Regions from separate parts of the Methylobacterium sp. Leaf361 genome, predicted to be linked through region 1. Evidence: predicted binding sites of a transcription regulator. Region 1 holds the regulator's gene; the other holds the start of a gene.
What was found. Region 1 encodes LexA, which represses DNA repair genes until DNA is damaged. Its sites were predicted from a motif close to TGTTCNNNNTGTGTTCNG; they were not measured.
Positions count from the first base shown of each region.

Region 2: parE (DNA topoisomerase IV subunit B) is a predicted target of LexA. The motif match lies at 2,638-2,655, and genes of this name have one in related genera.

Region 1 is NZ_LMPY01000056.1:179,306-183,512, forward strand. It holds gene ASG32_RS27625 (ComEC/Rec2 family competence protein) at 1-1,216, shown strand, start outside; gene lexA (transcriptional repressor LexA) at 1,210-1,938, opposite strand; gene ASG32_RS27635 (hypothetical protein) at 2,189-2,638, shown strand; gene ASG32_RS27640 (hypothetical protein) at 2,657-2,872, opposite strand; gene fae (formaldehyde-activating enzyme) at 3,215-3,754, shown strand; gene ASG32_RS27650 (hypothetical protein) at 3,794-4,207, opposite strand, start outside.
Region 2 is NZ_LMPY01000038.1:21,165-25,371, reverse strand. It holds gene ASG32_RS23070 (PRC-barrel domain-containing protein) at 1-310, shown strand, start outside; gene parE (DNA topoisomerase IV subunit B) at 471-2,531, opposite strand; gene ASG32_RS23060 (hypothetical protein) at 2,903-3,091, shown strand; gene topA (type I DNA topoisomerase) at 3,277-4,207, opposite strand, start outside.

The sequences.
Region 1 (4,207 bases):
CGCGATCCTGGTGGACCGGCCGGCCCTGTCGATGCGCAACCTCGCCCTCGCGGCGCTGATCGCGCTCGCCCGCGAGCCGGAGGGCCTGCTCGGCCCGAGCTTCCAGATGTCCTTCGGCGCCGTGGCCGGGCTGATCGCCTGCGCGCGGCTGATCGACGGGCGGCTGCTCGTGCGCCCCGGGGCCGGGCGGATCGGGCGGCTCGTCGGGACCGGCCTGTCGGCGATCACCGGGACCCTGGCCACGACCCTGGTGGCGCAGGTCGCGACGGCCCCCTTCGCCACCTACCACTTCCAGACGGTCCAGCCCTTCGGCCTCGTCGGCAACGCCCTGACCCTGCCGCTCGTCTCCCTGGTGGTGATGCCCGCCGCGGTGATCGGCTGCCTCGCCTATCCCTTCGCCCTCGACCGGCCTGTCTGGTGGCTGATGGGGCAGGCGGTGGCCGGGATGCTGGCGATCTCGGACTGGATCGCCGGGTTCGAGCGGGCGGTCCTGGTGCTGCCGGCCTTCGGCGCCGGGGCGCTGGCCCTGCTGACCGCCGGCCTGCTGCTGGGGACGCTGCCGGCCTCGCGCCTGCGCTGGCTCGCCGTGCCGCCGGTCCTGCTCGGGCTCGTCCTCGCGGCCCGGCCCAACCACTACGACCTCTACGTCGACCGGCAGGGCGCGGGGGCTGCGGTGCGGGGCCCGGACGGGCGGCTCGCGGCCCTCGGCAGCCCTTCGGGCTTCGTCCTCGAGCAGTGGCTGAAGGCGGACGGCGACGGGCGGCGGCCCGCGGCGCTGATCGTCCGGTCGGGCAGCGGGCGCTGCGACCGGCTCGGCTGCACCGCCCGGCTGCCGGACGGGCGGGCGGTCGCCCTGGTCCGGGACCGGCGGGCCTTCCCGGAGGATTGCGCCCGCGCCGCGGTGCTGATCACGGGCCTCGCGGCGCCGCCCACCTGCACGGGGCCGCTGGTGATCGACCGGCGCGTCCTCGCCGCCCGCGGGGCCGTGGCCCTCCGGACCGACGGCGACGGCTTCGCCGCGCGCTACGCCCGGGACGACGCCCGCGCCGTGCCCTGGCGGCCGGCCGCCGGGCACGGGCCGGGACCGCCGCGGCCGGTCACCGCGGAGCCGGGCGACCGCCCCGCGGAGGACGGGATCGCCGCGACGCCGGAGGCCGACGCCGCGCCGGGCGGAGACCTCGCCCCCGGCGACGCGCCGGCCGAGCCGCTTCAGTAGCGGCGGACGAGGCTCACGAGGCGGCCCTGGATCCGGACCCGGTCGGGCCCGAGCACGCGGGTCTCGTAGGCCGGGTTGGCGGCCTCGAGGGCGATCGACGAGCCGCGGCGGCGCAGGCGCTTGAGCGTCGCCTCCTCGTCGTCGATCAGCGCCACGATGATGTCGCCGGTATTGGCCGTCTCCTGCTTGCGGATGACCACGAGGTCGCCGTCCAGGATGCCCGCCTCGACCATCGAGTCGCCGCGCACCTCGAGGGCGTAGTGCTCGCCGCCGGCCACGAAGTCCGGCGACAGGGTGATGGCGTGGCTCTGGTTCTGGATCGCCGAGACGGGCGTACCGGCCGCGATCCGGCCCATGACCGGGATCGAGATGGCGCGGCCGGACTCGTCGATCATCCGCGTGCTCGCCGGGGCCGGCGGCGGCTTGGACTTACCGCCCTCGACCACGCTCGGCGTGAAGCGGCGCGGCTCGGCGGGGGCCTGAGTCGCCGGAGCGGCCTGGGTCAGGCTCTCGGGGATCCGGATCACCTCGATGGCGCGCGCCCGATTCGGGAGGCGCCGGAGGAAGCCGCGCTCCTCGAGTGCCGTGATCAGCCGGTGGATGCCGGATTTCGACTTGAGATCGAGGGCATCCTTCATCTCGTCGAACGACGGCGGGACACCGCATTCCTGCATCCGGCTCTGGATGAATCGCAGGAGGTCCAGCTGCTTGCGCGTGAGCATCGACGGGGGACTCGCGGCTTGGCGGACCGCCACGTGACGGTCTCCGAAACAAATCACGAACAGGTTAAACGTTCCGCAAGTGTTCCGCAAGAGCGGCACCGCTCGGCCCGGCGCGCCGCGGGCGCGCCCGCGGGAGAAGGTCGAGAAACGCATTGACGGCGCAAGCGGAGCCGTTTCAATGCATCGCGGCGCCCCGCCGGGAAGGCGGCGGATCCGGGGTGCGGGCTGGGACCCTCTTGGAATGACGAGGATGCGACGACCCGCAGCTCTGCTGCCCCTCGGCCTCGCCGCCCTCGGCCTCGCCGGCTGCACCACCGGATTCTCCTACATCTCGCGGAACTACGTGGCGCTCACTCCCCAGGTCGTCACGATCGGCTGCAAGGAGCCCTACGAGGTCTACGACAACCGGCAGCTGCGCCGGATGCTGATCGTGTCCAACGCCCTGCGCGAGTATACCGGCTGCAACCTGAGCGAGGTCCGGATCGATCCGGAGCCGGGCGCCACCCGGGTGAAGCGCTTCCGCACCGCCGCCCGGGCCTATCTCGACGAGACCGTGCGCGAGGATTGCCGGATCACCGGCGAGACCGTGTTCGATCCGCTGAAGACCGAGTTCGCCTACGCCTGCGACGCGCCGATCGAGAAGCGCGGCACCGTGGTCCCCCGCCTGCCGGGCCGCAATCCGGGCCTCGGCGTGCGCTGACCGGCCGGCGGCGCGTCCTCAGGCGCCCGGCTTCGGGAAGGTCCGCTCCGCGGCGTCGCCGGCGGCGGCCAGCAGGGCGCGGGCGAAGGCCCGGGCCTCCGTCCGGTCGAGCACGATCGCGGCGGTGACCGGCGCACCGCCGAGGTCGGCGAGGGCGAGTTCCAGGCGCACCCCGTCGGGCACGGCGCTCGCCTGAAGGCTCCAGCCGGAGCCCCGGTCCGTGCTCTCCGCCATCGTGTTCCTCCCGCATGCCCGGCACGGCGCCGCGCGCCCACCGGAACGGCCAGGCCCGGGACCGCTCCCGGAGCCGCGCTCCGATCTTCCCTGCCTCGCCTGTCCGCGTTCCTCAAGGCCACAGGCCGCGTTCCTCAAGGCCACAGGCCGCGCGGGGGTGGAGATGCGCGCCGTCGCGGATGCCGGCGGCCGCATCGCGGCGATACGGGGCGGCACGGGGCTGCGCCCGCGCCGCGGCGCGGGCGAGGGCAGGGGCGGCCGGGATGGGGGCCGGCCTCGGGGCGATTGACGCGAGGCCGCCGATGATGTCTCCCGCGGGCTCCGATCAGGTGGAGTTCGAACATGCAAGAGATCTGGTTCCGCACGGGCGAGGCCACGGTGCTGGCGGCCGAGGGCCAGTACACCGACGCCATGCCGGAGGTGCTGATCGGCTCGGTGCGCGGCCCGGTCGGTCAGGCCTTCGCGTCGATGATGGGGCAGGTCCAGGGCCACACGCGGATGTTCGTGGTGCGCGACCTCAACCAGCTCGTGCGCCCGGCCACGATGATGACCACCAAGGTCACGATCCACACGGCCGAGTATGCCGAGCTCCTCGGCGGCGTGGTCCAGGCCGCCACCGGCGACGCGATCGTGGACTGCATCATCGAGGGCATCCTGCCGAAGGACGGGCTCGACGAGCTGTGCATGATCATCATGATCTGGCTCGATCAGCGCTGCGCCGAGGACGACAACCTCGACCAGAAGGACCTCTACCGGACCAACTACGAGGCCACGAAACTCGCCATCGCCCGCGCCCTCAAGGGCGAGCCGACGGTCGACGAGCTGATCGCCAACCGGAAGACCGTGAAGCACTACGCGCTCGACGGCGTGATCGAGTACTGAGCGGGCCCAGGCCACGCATCCTGCCGGCTCAGGTCCGCCTCAGCCCGGCGGGATGCGCCCCACCGAGCAGAGGGTCCGCATCGCGCTGCTGCCCGGGTCGGTGTAGCAGGAGGCCGACCAGCCGTTCTGCTGGATGAACGACTTGCGCCGCTCCGCCAGCGCGGTCCGGTAGGCGGTGGCGATGATCGGCTCGACGGTCGCGGCCGGTTGGCCGACGAGGATCTCGGAGGCCACCGACAGGTCGCGGAAGAAGGTCGCCGAGGGACTCGGCTCGGCGGAGGTCGCCTGCACGATCGGCTCGGCCCGGCAGGTCACGTCGAACTTGATCGGGCCGGCCACGCGGATGTCGATGCTGGGGCCGGCGCGCTTGCCGACCCGGCCGCCGATCGCGTCGGCGATCTGGCGGGTGAGGTCGTCGCAGCTGTCGGCCCGGGCGGCCTCCGCCAGGAGGGG
Region 2 (4,207 bases), on a different contig from region 1:
GCGTCAGGGGCTCAAGCCCGTCACCTTCCTGACCACGAAGATGATCGGCGTGACGGTACGCAACGCCGCCGGCGACAGCGTCGGCAAGATCGAGGATCTGCTCATCGCCGACGGCGGGACGCTCAAGGCCGTCGTGATCGACGTCGGCGGCTTCCTCGGCCTCGGCAGCAAGCTCATCGCGGTCGAGCCGGGCGCCCTCGTGCTGCGTCCCGGCGGCGACCGCTTCTCGGCGGTCCTCAACATGGGCAAGGACACGGTGGCGGCGGCCCAGCCCTTCGACCCGGCCAAGGTGATCGCGCCGCCCCGATAAGGCGCGACCGAAACCCGTCACCCGTCTTTGCGAGCGCAGCGAAGCAATCCAGGGCAGCGCGACTTCGGTGAACGTGGCGCTGCTGGGTTGCTTCGCTGCGCTCGCGATGACGGCGCGGCGCCATCGACCGACGCGGCGCGGCCGCGCCGGCGCTCCGGCGTCAAATGTCGAGGTCGGCGCCCTCGGCGAAGGCCGCGCGCTCGCTGATGAAGGCGAAGCGCGCCTCGGGCTTGTTGCCCATCAGGCGCTCGACCGTGTCGCCGGTCGATTCCCGGGCCTCGTCCAGGACCGCGACGCGCAGCAATGTGCGCTTCTTCGGATCCATGGTGGTTTCCTTGAGCTGGGCCGGCATCATCTCGCCGAGGCCCTTGAACCGCCCGATCTCGACCTTGCCGCCCTTGAACACGGTCTTGACGATCCGCTCCCGATCCGCGTCGTCCCGGGCATAGGCCACCTTCGAGCCCTGCTGCAGCCGATAGAGCGGCGGGATCGCGAGGTAGAGGTGGCCGCGGTCGATCAGCCTCGGCATCTGGCGGTAGAAGAAGGTGATCAGCAGCGAGGCGATGTGGGCGCCGTCGACGTCGGCGTCCGTCATGATGATCACCTTCTCGTAGCGCAGGTCCGCCTCGCGGAAGGCCGAACCGGTGCCGCAGCCGAGCGCCAGGGTGAGATCCGAGATCAGCTGGTTGGCGCCGAGCTTGTCGCGCGAGGCCGAGGCGACGTTCAGGATCTTGCCGCGCAGCGGCAGGATCGCCTGGGTCGCCCGGTCCCGGGCCTGCTTGGCCGAGCCGCCGGCCGAGTCGCCCTCGACGATGAAGATCTCCGAGCCCGCGGTGCCGGCCGCCGAGCAGTCGGCGAGCTTGCCGGGCAGGCGCAGCTTGCGGGTCGCGCTCTTGCGGGCGACCTCCTTCTCCTGGCGGCGGCGCAGGCGCTCCTCGGCCCGGTCGATCACCCAGTCGAGGAGCTTGTTGGCCTGGGCCGGGGAGGCGGCGAGCCAGTGGTCGAAGGCGTCGCGCACCGCCGTCTCGACGATGCGCTGGGCCTCCACGGTGGCGAGCTTGTCCTTGGTCTGGCCCTGGAACTCCGGCTCGCGGATGAAGACCGAGAGCATCGACGCGCAGGTCGCCATGACGTCGTCGGTGGTCACCGCCGTCATGCGCTTGGCCTGGTTCACCCGCTCGGCATGCTCGCGCAGGCCGCGCAGCAGGGCGACGCGCAGGCCGGCCTCGTGGGTGCCGCCCTCGGGCGTCGGGATCGTGTTGCAGTAGGAGTGCGAGATCCCGTCCTCGGCGACCATCCAGGCCACCGCCCATTCGAGCGACCCGTGCGAGCCCGGCTTGGTGATCTTGCCGGAGAACATGGCGTCGGTGACGAGTTCCTTCCCGTCGATGTCGCGGGCGAGGTAGTCGCGCAGCCCGTCGGGGAAGCGGTGCACCGCCTCGGCCGGCACGTCCTCCAGCCCCTCGAGGAGGGCAGGGGCGCAGCGCCAGCGGATCTCGACGCCGCCGAACAGGTAGGCCTTGGAGCGCGCCATCTTGAACAGGCGGCGCGGGTCGAACTTCAGCGAGCCGAAGATCTGGGCGTCCGGGTGGAAGCGCACGCGGGTGCCGCGGCGGTTCTGCACCCGGCCGACCAGTTCCAAGGCCCCTTGGGCATGACCGCGCGAGAAGGTCTGGCGGTAGAGGGTCTGGTTGCGCGCCACCTCGACCTCGAGCAGGTCTGAGAGCGCGTTCACCACCGAGATGCCGACGCCGTGCAGGCCGCCCGAGGTCTCGTAGACCTTCGAGTCGAACTTCCCGCCGGCGTGCAGCGTGGTCATGATGACCTCGAGCGCCGACTTGCCGGGAAATTTCGGGTGCGGGTCGACGGGGATGCCGCGGCCGTTGTCGGTCACCACGAGGGCGCCAGATTCCTCCAGCTCCACCTCGATGAAGCTGGCATGGCCGGCGACCGCCTCGTCCATCGAGTTGTCGATCACCTCGGCGAACAGGTGGTGCAGCGCCCGCTCGTCGGTGCCGCCGATATACATGCCGGGCCGGCGCCGGACGGGCTCCAGCCCCTCCAGCACCTCGATGTCGGAGGCGGTGTAGCCGCCCTCCGGCTCGGCGGCCGCGAGCGTCGCCACGGAGGCCGCCGAATCCAGCCGCCGCCGCGGCTCGGGCGGGCGGGCCGCCGCGCCCTTGCCGCCCGGCCCGAACAGGTCCCGCGCCGGATCGCTCACGCGCGGTCTCCTGGCGCGCGGCGCGTCGGCCGGCTCGGCTTCGCGCAGACGGGTCTTGGGACGGGTCTCGGGTCGTGGAGCATGCGCCTTCATCCCCGCATGATAGCGGAACAAACCATAAACATCAAAGCCGTTCGCCCTGCGGCGAGGCGGTCGCATCATCGCATGCTGCGCCGCCGCGAGCGAGGGCCGCGTCCGTGTCGGCACACGGTTCCGCGCGCCGGGCCGTCATCACGACGTTGCACAACAATGGGTTAAGGCTTTCTCGTGACCCGCATGCCCGGCTTCCACAGGCGACGCCCGGAACAGAACGGGACGATCGACGTTGGTGGCGGAGATAAATCTTGACCGTGGTCAGGGAGCCGCAGTCCATGAGCGACGCCGCGATCGAGGCCCGCCGCCTCACGTTGATCCGCTTCGAGCACGCGGCCGGCGCCGCCTTCGGCTGCGACGATGACGCGGCTGTCGCGCCGGCCGGGCGGGCGCTGGTCAATGCCACCACGATCACCTTGGCGACCTTCGCGACTGCGGTCGCGGCGACGATCACCTACTTGGTCTGAACCCGATCGCTGACCGCAACCCGCGGTGAGGGGCGGCAACGCTGCCTCTGCCACGTCCTTGCGAGCGGAGCGAAGCAACCCAGCCGGCGCCACGTTCGAACGCCTCGCGCTGCACTGGATTGCTTCGCTCCGCTCGCAAGGACGGGCGGGCTTGCCGGCCCGCCTCAGCCTCGTCCACGAACGCTTCAGCCCGCGCTCGACGTCTTCGCCGCCGCCTTCTTGGCCGCAGGCTTCTTCGCGGCGGTCTTCTTCGCCGCCGGCTTGTCGCCGCTCGCGGCCCGCGCCGACCCTTTCCGGACCGCCCCGCGCTTCGCCGGCTTGCCGCCGCCCGCGGCGCGCTTGGCGTTCATCAGGGCGATCGCCTCGTCGAGGGTCAGCGCCTCGGCGCTCATCGTCTTCGGCAGCGTGGCGTTGACCTCGCCGTCCGTGACGTAGGGCCCGTACTTGCCGGCCTTGACCACGAGATCGCGGCCGCTGGCCTCGTCCTTGCCGAGCGGCCGGCCCGGATCGGCGGCCGGGCGGCCGCGTCCGCCGCCCTGCTCCTTGGCGACGATCAGGTCGATGGCGCGGTTAGCCCCGATCTCCAGCACGTCGTCGTCCTTGCCGAGATTGGCGTAGGTTTTCCCGTGCTGCACGTAGGGTCCGAACCGGCCGAGATTGGCCAGGATCGGCTCGCCGGTCTCGGGGTGGCGGGCCACCTCGCGCGGCAGCGCCAGCAGGGCCAGCGCCTTGTTGAGATCCACGTCCGAGGGGCTGAGCCCCTTGGGCAGCGACGAGCGCTTCGGCTTCTCGGCGCCCTTCTCGGCGGAGGCCTCGCCGAGCTGGAGGAACGGTCCGAACCGGCCGTCACGCAGCGTCACCGGCAGGCCGGTCGCGGGATCGTCGCCCAGCACCCGCACGCCCGGCTGGCCGCCCTCGGCCGAGGAGCCGTCACCGTCGCCGTCGACGCCCGAGGCCGAGAGCTGCCGGGTGTACTTGCACTCCGGGTAGTTCGAGCAGCCGATGAACGCGCCGAACTTGCCGAGCTTCAGCGACAGCTGGCCCGAGCCGCAGGTCGGGCAGGTGCGCGGGTTCGAGCCGTCGCCCTTGTCGGGGAAGATGTGCGGGCCGAGGAGG